3 regions of the Paenibacillus sp. RS8 genome follow, and region 1 is predicted to be linked to each of the others. Evidence: riboswitches for the same ligand, from Rfam matches in the RefSeq annotation. Region 1 holds a riboswitch; each other region holds the start of a gene.
The links. Region 1 has a riboswitch for cyclic di-GMP ahead of ACDZ28_RS10875 (choice-of-anchor A family protein). Riboswitches for the same ligand answer to the same signal wherever they lie in the genome.
Positions count from the first base shown of each region.

Region 2: linked by a shared signal. The riboswitch ahead of ACDZ28_RS11650 (transglutaminase family protein) and the one ahead of ACDZ28_RS10875 (choice-of-anchor A family protein) in region 1 are both predicted to bind cyclic di-GMP.
Region 3: linked by a shared signal. The riboswitch ahead of ACDZ28_RS10065 (anti-repressor SinI family protein) and the one ahead of ACDZ28_RS10875 (choice-of-anchor A family protein) in region 1 are both predicted to bind cyclic di-GMP.

Region 1 covers NZ_CP168131.1:2,122,350-2,125,598, forward strand. Annotated here, with positions in the region: gene ACDZ28_RS10870 (hypothetical protein) at 136-633, opposite strand; cyclic di-GMP riboswitch class I at 1,020-1,110, shown strand; gene ACDZ28_RS10875 (choice-of-anchor A family protein) at 1,221-3,249, shown strand, end outside.
Region 2 covers NZ_CP168131.1:2,289,489-2,292,737, reverse strand. Annotated here, with positions in the region: rRNA gene ACDZ28_RS11655 (16S ribosomal RNA) at 1-742, opposite strand, end outside; gene ACDZ28_RS11650 (transglutaminase family protein) at 1,156-1,965, opposite strand; cyclic di-GMP riboswitch class I at 1,979-2,059, opposite strand; cyclic di-GMP riboswitch class I at 2,168-2,248, opposite strand; gene ACDZ28_RS11645 (class D sortase) at 2,373-3,023, opposite strand; gene ACDZ28_RS11640 (GtrA family protein) at 3,058-3,249, opposite strand, start outside.
Region 3 covers NZ_CP168131.1:1,966,994-1,970,242, reverse strand. Annotated here, with positions in the region: gene sipW (signal peptidase I SipW) at 1-386, shown strand, start outside; gene ACDZ28_RS10075 (TasA family protein) at 478-1,098, shown strand; gene ACDZ28_RS10070 (helix-turn-helix domain-containing protein) at 1,258-1,587, shown strand; gene ACDZ28_RS10065 (anti-repressor SinI family protein) at 1,794-1,949, opposite strand; cyclic di-GMP riboswitch class I at 1,977-2,061, opposite strand; gene ACDZ28_RS10060 (2-oxoglutarate dehydrogenase E1 component) at 2,534-3,249, shown strand, end outside.

The DNA.
Region 1 (3,249 bases):
TATATATTGAAGACACCAAACACCCCCCAGTGTTTTGTGGTATAAATCTCTTAGGTCTTGCCAACTCCCATGGTAAGGCCTATTTTTTTGTTCGCTAATGGAAATGGGGGGAGGGGCGTAACTTTTTACGCGGCTTTACTTAATCTGATACTGCCCTTCATAGCTCTTAAAAGATGAAATATCCAGCCCGAGATATCTGCGCATATGAATAGCAGCTTGTGCAGCAACGATGTCGTTTAACAGCAGCATTCGTTCATGGTATCCGCGACATATAAATTTGGCTTCTATCCCTGTGTTGAGCCTGTTCTGCTCATATACCTTGATTCCCCGTTTTCTCATTTCCGAACGAACATCTCTTAGATCTGCTGTAGCTACTGCCGCGGCGGTTCCAAGAACCTCCAGATAGGGGGCGGGCGTTCGTAAATGTGTAGATAAAATGGCGGAGTCCCGTTCGAAAGCTGATAAAATCATCGGAAGCAATAAATAAGATTTCACCAGCATGTTGTCTCTGCTTTCAGCTCTATGCATGAATCTCATCACCTCTAATGGGAACGTATATTCGTATTCTACCCCGATATCCCAAAAATAATCAATGGTATTTCTAAACAGCCAGTCCAATGTGATTAAATTCACAACTAAAATAGAAAGAATAAAATATATTAAAATTGTAATAATAAAAATTAATGATTTAGGCTTATGAAAAGGAGAATTAGGATGAGAGAGGAAGGAAGTCTCCGCCGTGGATTGGTATTTGGTTTGATTTTTAGTATTCCATTATGGATATCGATATTAGGCTATATACAGTTACTTTAAAATTGAATAAAAACTTTTGCGTGAAGCGCCTTTAGGTGCTTTTTTTGTGCTGGTTAATGTGTATGATTATTAAAAGGAATTGATTGACATTTGTGGGGGCGGAGCGCTAAACTATTATTAGTTCAAAAGTATTAAAAGTCATAGACGATTATTTAATAGGATGCTTAAACTGCCGGTTCTATTTTGCAAAGGGTATACATATATAATCATGATAATAGCAAACCGCCCGAAAGGGTGGGACGCAAAGTCCAGGAGTCTAAAGTGTCTTAAGGACACTATGACCGTCCGACTGCCATGAGAAGGGAATTCTACTTCTTTTTTGGCGGTCTTTTTTGTTGTTAGGTCTTTTAGAGTTTCTGGTAATTATTCTGATTAGATATAAATGATAGATTTAGGAGGTGTGCTTTTTGAAAAGAAGAATAAAACCGCTACTCTCACTAGTATTAGCGGGGGCTTTAATGGTAGGCAATGGACTTTCCGGAGGGCATTTGGTAAATGCAGCAGGGGAGGTACCTCCCTATACTCCTACACCTGTGTTAGGTATTGCAGGGAATTTTAATACTTTTATTTTTGGGGATTTCAAACAATCTAATGATCAGGTTCATGGGCGCCTTGCCGCCAAAGGTAACATTACATTGCAGAATTACGGCGTATCCAAGGATAATCCAGGTGGAGATGTCCTTATTGCTGGTAATGACATTACTTTTACTAATGGTACTATTCATGGAGCATCCGTTTATGGTGGTGTTTTTTCCAGCAACGGTGTAGATCTTAAAGAACCAGCGAGAAAAGGAACGCCTATTGATTTTGATGCTGAAGAGCAATTTCTTATCGGACGTTCTAATGAATTCTCTTCACTTACTACAGTTGGAACTTTCAAAAAGGAATATGGGAAAATAACAATTGATGCTCCGGAATCATTTAACGTTCTTAATCTAAGTGCTGCCGATTTCGCTAATGCTAATGGCTTACAGTTTAATATTGCAAATAACGCCACAGTTATCGTTAACGTTAGTGGAAGTTCAGTTGAAATTCCAAGTTTTCAAATATGGGGAGGCAGCCCTAACAAGGTATTATTTAATTTTTATGAAGCTAGCACTGTAAACATAGGAAGTTTAACGATAGAAGGAACTATCCTAGCTCCGCATGCGAAAGTAACTTATAATTCTGGTGAACTGCATGGGACACTGATTGCAAAGGGATTTGCTGGTGGGGTACAGATGCATTGGTATCCATATGGAGGGGAGGAACCACCTCCGACACCAACGCCGACCGTGACACCAACACCAACGCCGACTGCGACGCCAACACCGACGCCGACTGTGACGCCAACACCGACGCCGACCGTGACACCAACACCGACGCCGACCGTGACACCAACACCGACGCCGACCGTGACACCAACACCGACTGTGACACCAACACCGACGCCGACTGTGACGCCAACACCGACGCCGACTGTGACGCCAACACCAACGCCGACCGTGACACCAACACCGACGCCGTGCGTGACACCAACGCCGACCGTGACGCCAACACCGACCGTGACACCAACGCCGAAACCAACACCAACGCCGAAACCAACACCAACGCCGAAACCAACACCAACGCCGAAACCAACACCAACGCCGAAACCAACACCAACGCCGAAGCCAACACCAACGCCGAAACCAACACCAACGCCGAAACCAACACCAACGCCGAAACCAACACCAACGCCGAAGCCAACACCAACGCCGAAACCAACGCACACACCAAAACCAACACACACACCAACGCCGACTGTGACACCAACACCAACGCCGGACGTGACGCCAACACCAACGCCGACTGTGACGCCAACACCAAAGCCGACTGTGACGCCAACACCAACGCCGGACGTGACACCAACACCAACGCCGGACGTGACGCCAACACCAACGCCGACTGTGACGCCAACACCAACGCCGGACGTGACGCCAACACCAACGCCGACTGTGACGCCAACGCCAACGCCGGACGTGACGCCAACACCAACGCCGGACGTAACGCCAACACCAACGCCGGACGTGACGCCAACACCAACGCCGACTCCGTCGTCTGAGGCAACACCAACGCCGACTCCGTCGTCTGAGGCAACACCAACGCCGACTCCGTCGTCTGAAGCAACACCAACGCCGACTCCGTCGTCTGAGGCAACACCAACACCGACTCCGTCGTCTGAGGCAACACCAACGCCGACTCCGTCGTCTGAGGTAACACCAACACCGACTCCGTCACCGGTGGCTCCGGTATTCCCAACACCAACGCCATCCTCCGTAATTGGCATTATCGTCGTTAATGATGACCCTGTGCCACTTGGACCTGTAGCTTCATCGACGCCAGTACCAGTACCAACACCAACACCGTCGGGTAGTACAGAGGTGCTTGTTGATGATGACGAGATCCCATTAGGAT
Region 2 (3,249 bases), 170 kb from region 1:
CCTTCGCCACTGGTGTTCCTCCACATATCTACGCATTTCACCGCTACACGTGGAATTCCACTTTCCTCTTCTGTACTCAAGTCACCCAGTTTCCAGTGCGACCTTAGGTTGAGCCCAAGGTTTAAACACCAGACTTAAATGACCGCCTGCGCGCGCTTTACGCCCAATAATTCCGGACAACGCTTGCCCCCTACGTATTACCGCGGCTGCTGGCACGTAGTTAGCCGGGGCTTTCTTCTCAGGTACCGTCACTCCGGTAGCAGTTACTCTACCGGACGTTCTTCCCTGGCAACAGAGCTTTACGATCCGAAAACCTTCATCACTCACGCGGCGTTGCTCCGTCAGACTTTCGTCCATTGCGGAAGATTCCCTACTGCTGCCTCCCGTAGGAGTCTGGGCCGTGTCTCAGTCCCAGTGTGGCCGTTCACCCTCTCAGGTCGGCTACGCATCGTCGCCTTGGTGGGCCGTTACCCCACCAACTAGCTAATGCGCCGCAGGCCCATCCCTCAGTGACAGATTGCTCCGTCTTTCATTCTTCCTTCAGGAGAAAAAAGAAATTATCCGGTATTAGCTACCGTTTCCGGTAGTTATCCCAGTCTAAGGGGCAGGTTGCCTACGTGTTACTCACCCGTCCGCCGCTAAGTTATTTTGAAAGCAAGCTTTCAAAATAACTCCGCTCGACTTGCATGTATTAGGCACGCCGCCAGCGTTCGTCCTGAGCCAGGATCAAACTCTCCAATTAGTATTGAAAAGAGCGATATGCTCATTTTGAAACATCTGACGAGAAAATTAATTCTCACGATGAAATTTCAAAAGCGTAAAATACGCTGTGAAACTCATCAGTTTTGGATTTCACTTTCGTGATTTCCTACTCACTCGTTGTTCAGTTTTCAAAGATCAAGTTCTCGTTGGCGCCGTTTAATGTCTCAGCAGCAACTCTTATAATATATCACGTTATTCTCAGTAATGCAAGCTTTATTTTTCGAAAGCCGTTTATATAACTCTCTCAAACATTGCCTGTACGCTGTCTAACAACGCTTAACTATAATAACCTATCTACTCATAGAAAAGCAACCCCTAATAGAAAAATTAACAACTAGCTTAATAATTAAGCTAGTTGTTTATTTAATAGAGTTATGATTCTAGCGTTTCAAATTAATAGTATTTTGCTGCAGTATACTTACTTGAAGCCTTAATAAAATCCGTATTCTTCTTACTCTTCGCTGCCGATGCATCTACCGTGGTATCAATAGTAACCCATTTCCCATCCATTAATACTTCATTCCATGCATGGTATTGCGTAACGTAGCTAGTATTCCCCATCACCAATTTAGCAGGCACATCTACACTACGCAGCATTGCGGCAAAAAGAGAAGCATAGTCATAGCAGATTCCCTTTTTAGTATTCAAAGTGTTGTTAATGTTCGGAATGTAATCTGTTGTTACATTATTAGCAAGAGAATAATCATATTGCACATTAGCAACTACATAGTTATAGATTGCTTTAACTTTCTCTTCATCTGTTGTTTTACCTTTTGTAAGCTCTTTAGCCTTAACGATTGCTTTATCAGAAGAACTCCATTTCACATTCTGTACAGAGCCCAAATATACGGAATTTGAGTCGTTCATAGTTAAATCTACTACTTCAGAATAGAGAGCCTTATATTTATTACCCGTTGTATTCTCAAGAACAGAAACTTTATAAGTCCCATTCCCTTGTTGCAAAGGGAAGTCTTCAGCTTGTCCAGAAGCATATAAATTGTATGTATAGCTACTGTTATCTTTTGTGATCATCAGCTTAACTCTTTTATCTTTTGGAATATCGTAGTTAATACCGATTACACCCTGAGCCAATTTGGATGTATTCAACCAGTTTGAATCTGCACTTGCAGCTTGAGCTGTGCTTACTGGAACCGAAGTAATCAGCACGAACAGCGCCACCATCATAAAATAAACCTTTTTCACGGATAAAACTCCTTTCGGTAGCTGGCTGCCATCCTTTCGGGAAGGCCCTTTAGCTTTGCGTCCCTACCTTTCGATAGGTTTGCCGTTATCGTATAAGCTCTATCTGTTCTAATTTCGCTAGACAAATTAACAGAATCAGTCCAAGTAGAAATATGAATCTTAGGTTCTTATATATTTTATAAAAACAAAAAAAGCCTCTTCATTCGGTAACTGGCTGCCATCCTTACGGGAAGGCCCTTTAGCTTTGCGTCCCTACCTTTCGATAGGTTTGCCGTTTATCGTGTTTAGCTTTTATAGTCTTATACTACCATATTTATCCTCGTAAACAAGAACAAAATTGCTAGTTTTACTATTATTTTATAGTTATCTCTCTGTATTTCAGTTCTCTTGTCATTTCTCATCAACTATTAGGTAAGCTTAGCATGAACAATCAAACGATGTGTAGGATCTACTAGTGGGTCACACGTAATTAGAGTAAGAATCTTATCCTTGTTATTCCCGTCAAGAACAGACACATCACTGGGAAGTACAACAGAAATATCATAAACCTCGTAATTATATACCTGATCGCTCGTTTTTACCGTGATTACATCCCCAACCACAACTTCATTCAATCTGTTAAACAATCTGCCCGTAGTTCTAGCTCTATGAGCAGCTATTGCGGCGTTCCCGATTTCTCCAAGCGGGGCCGTTTCTTTCATATGCGCCGCAGCATGCTTCATATTTGCTTTTGTTGCTCCTTCTAATACTGGCAGCTTCAGATCAATCTTATCAATCTCTATTAATGCGATAACTTTGCCGCCCACTTCAATCTCCGGTTCTGGCTTTTCTGTTTCTTGAGGCTGTGCCTGTGCATCTAGAACGGATTCCTCTGCTAGTAGCTGAGTGACCTCGGCATATCTACTCTTCAGATCAGGTGGTGGAGTGCTTTCGATGGTGCTCAGTTCAGCCGTTTCTAATAGCTTCTCCTGCTGCCAGTCGTTATACCATTCGTTAGCTTTTGGATAGAGCATGATAAGGATCCCAGCCAGTATGAGCACATACGAGAATTTACGCATGATTTTCACCTCCGTGGATTGGTTCTACTGCACTTTAGAATACCCATTTACGACTTCCGAAGAAGTTAATGATCACCGTCACAAACGTTACTAATACCTTAGAGATCAACACTTGAATGCCTAGTTTGTCAGTCAACAGATGCATTAGCAACAGCGATATTCCGAGCACTACCAGATTCAGTATGATAAACTTCAGCAACTGAGCCTTATCAAAGCCCTCTTTACT
Region 3 (3,249 bases), 160 kb from region 1:
ATATGAATCGCTTCAAAAAAGGCGATGTTATCACCTTTAGAAATGAAGAAAACCTGCTCATTACTCACCGTGTTGTAGAAGCAACAATGAACAATGCTACTGGTGAAGCCATGTATCGCACGAAAGGCGATAACAATGATGCGCCTGATATGAACCCTACCAGTTCCACGAATGTTGTAGCTGAGTATGCAGGGGTCACCGTACCTTATGTAGGTTACGCTATGAATTTCGCAGTTTCCAAAGCTGGAAGTGTTGTGCTCATGATCGTACCAGGCTTGATGCTCCTGCTCTATGCCCTGTATTCATCATGGAAGGCTGTAGCTGCACTCGAAAAGAAAAATGCGGCTATACTGCCCACCTCTCCACCTCCAACTGAAATACAGTAATTCGTTGATTGTCCGCTTCCGCTTACGAACCGGAAGTTACAATATATAACTTTTATAAAAAAACCACAAAAACCGAGGAGGAATTTTAATTATGGGTATCAAAAAAACATTGGGTCTTGGCGTAGCATCTGCAGCACTGGGTTTATCATTGATTGGTGGAGGAACTTTCGCTTACTTTAGCGACACTGCACAAAGCACCGCTACATTCGCAGCAGGTACACTGGATTTGAACTCTGATCCTTCTGTTATCGTTGATTTGAAGGATCTGAAGCCAGGCGATACGATCAAAAGAGACTTCAAACTAAAAAATGACGGTACACTTGATATCGGTTCGATCCTCCTCAAAACAGCTACCTCTATTAATGATGTAGGTGGTAACAACGGCGCTAACGATTTGGCAAAATTCATCAAAGTTAAATTCCTGGTGAATAAAGATAAAAGCGGCATCTTACCTGGTAGTGAAGAGAAAGTAGTTTGGGAAACTACCCTGGCCGATTTGAAGACTCAGACACCGGATCTCGTAAAAAACACTGGACTTGATGCAATCTGGGGTACTAGCGAAGCATCTGGAATTAAGGCCGGCACAAATGATAGCTTTACCGTTCAATTCGAATTTGTTGATAACGGCCAAGAGCAAAACTACTTCCAAAAAGATTCATTAACTCTGACTTGGGATTTCGTAGGTAAGCAAACTGCTGGATCCGCTAAATAATCTAATAAGTCTTCCATTCGAAGAGCAGCAGATTCTTATTCCGGAAAGCGGATAAGTAGATGCTGCTTTTTTCTTTACAATAATCTTTGTCGAATTTATTGATATTTGCTATACTAATAACAAAAATTACGGAGGGGCGTCAGCATAGTGCCACAAAATATGGGCCAACGTATCCAGCATCTCCGCCTAGAAAAGGGATTGTCCCTATCTGAGCTTGCGGACAGAGCGGATGTTGCTAAGTCGTATCTTAGCAATGTGGAGAGAAACATCCAATCCAATCCTTCAATCCAATTTATCGAAAAGATCGCCGACGCGCTTCAGGTATCCATCCACGCTTTGCTCTATGGAGAACCTAATGATGCTGAGGAATCACCTTTAGATTCGGAATGGTTCCGATTGGTGCAGGAAGCTATGGCCTCAGGCATAAGCAAACGCGAATTCAAGGAGTTTCTGGACTACCAGAAATGGCGCCTGGATCAGAAGGATTAATCCTTCCATCTGATCTGATAAGATCCTCTTCTACTCATACTATCAAGCATAAGCGCCTTCGTTCTCCTATATGGACTGCGAAGGCGTTTTATATTCTACTAGAATATAAGGACAGTGTTCATCTGAAACTTATAACTTCTTATATAAAGAAAAAAAGCACAGCGAGTTATCGCTGTGCTCATTTGATATGTAATGCTCTGAATGTATTACTGCACGGCTTGCACAGTCTTCTCATGAAAGAAGCGACGAATTTCATCTGCCTTTATGCCAGCCTTCTTAGCTGCTAATAATAAATGGACCCACTCTACGTCTAGATCAATGACCTGCTGTTCTCTGTTGCTTCCCTGGTTGGACTTGTCCAAAAAATCTCCTCCTAAGATTTTACGTCCCCAGGCAATCCGGCTGTCATAGTATTTCTACCTTAGACCCGCGACTTTGTGCCCCTGCCTTTCGGCAAGTTTACCTTTTACTGGACCCTTTACGTGAAAGGATCTACTTTGAAATATATGAAAAACGCTAACTGCAATAACATTATACTATACTAAAGTGAAAAAGTGTGTCGATTTCTGATTAGTTTTTCCATTAAAAAACAAAAAATAGAAGTTCTTTTATAGAATTTCCTGTCCTATTATCGCGATACTCGTCTTATTCATAAAATTATATAAGCCAATATAACAATGTCCAATTCCCTATTTAGTTAAAATTAAGGATAATAGAATCATTTTAGTAGGCCTTTAGAATGGGTAATAAAAAAGAACAACTCTTTATTTAGTAGAACAAGCTAACCCATACCATTTTGCGAACGTATTAGACGAAAGAATGAATTGATTACATGTGTGGAAAGTAGCACAATAAGATGAGGAATGAAACCGCAATCATCACAGCTCCTACAAGCATTGACACAAAATGTCACGTATGGAGTTCATCCGTTGAGGAGGATGTATTCATGGCAGCCAAAGAGCCCTATAACGAATCCATTTGGAGTAAGTATTATGGACCCAATTTAGGCTACATTCAAGAAAGATACGAGCAATTTGTGAAAGACCCAACCACCGTAGAGAATAATTATCGCGAACTTTTTACAAATTCGGGTCCCCCACCATTAACACCGGATAGCGAACCGGCTCCACAGCCTCGCATTTCAGGAGACACCGAATGGCTTAGAAAAGCAGTAAGAGCTTCCAAGTTAATCGCTAATATTCGTATATATGGCCATATGGCCGCTGAAATTGATCCGCTTGAGCGGGACCACAATCCCATGGCTAAATATCTCGAACTTGAAACTTATGGGCTGACCCGTGAGGATCTGATCGCATTACCTGCCACACTCATTTGGGAGAATGCACCGAATGACGTGCATACCGGATGGGATGCTGTTCAGCGTATGCGTCAGGCATATACCAAAACTATCGCCTATGAATTCGGGCATGTGCATGAGGAAAAAGAATTGCAATGGCTGAATAGACAGGCAGAATCCACTAGCTCACCGGCACCTTTAAATAATTCAGAACGCAAAGAACTACTGAACCGCCTGATTCAAGTAGAGCAATTCGAAACCTTCCTCCACAAGACCTTTGTGGGTCAGAAACGTTTCAGCTTGGAAGGCAACGACGCTCTTGTGCCGATGCTCGATGAAATCGTACGCGCTGCTGCGCATGACGG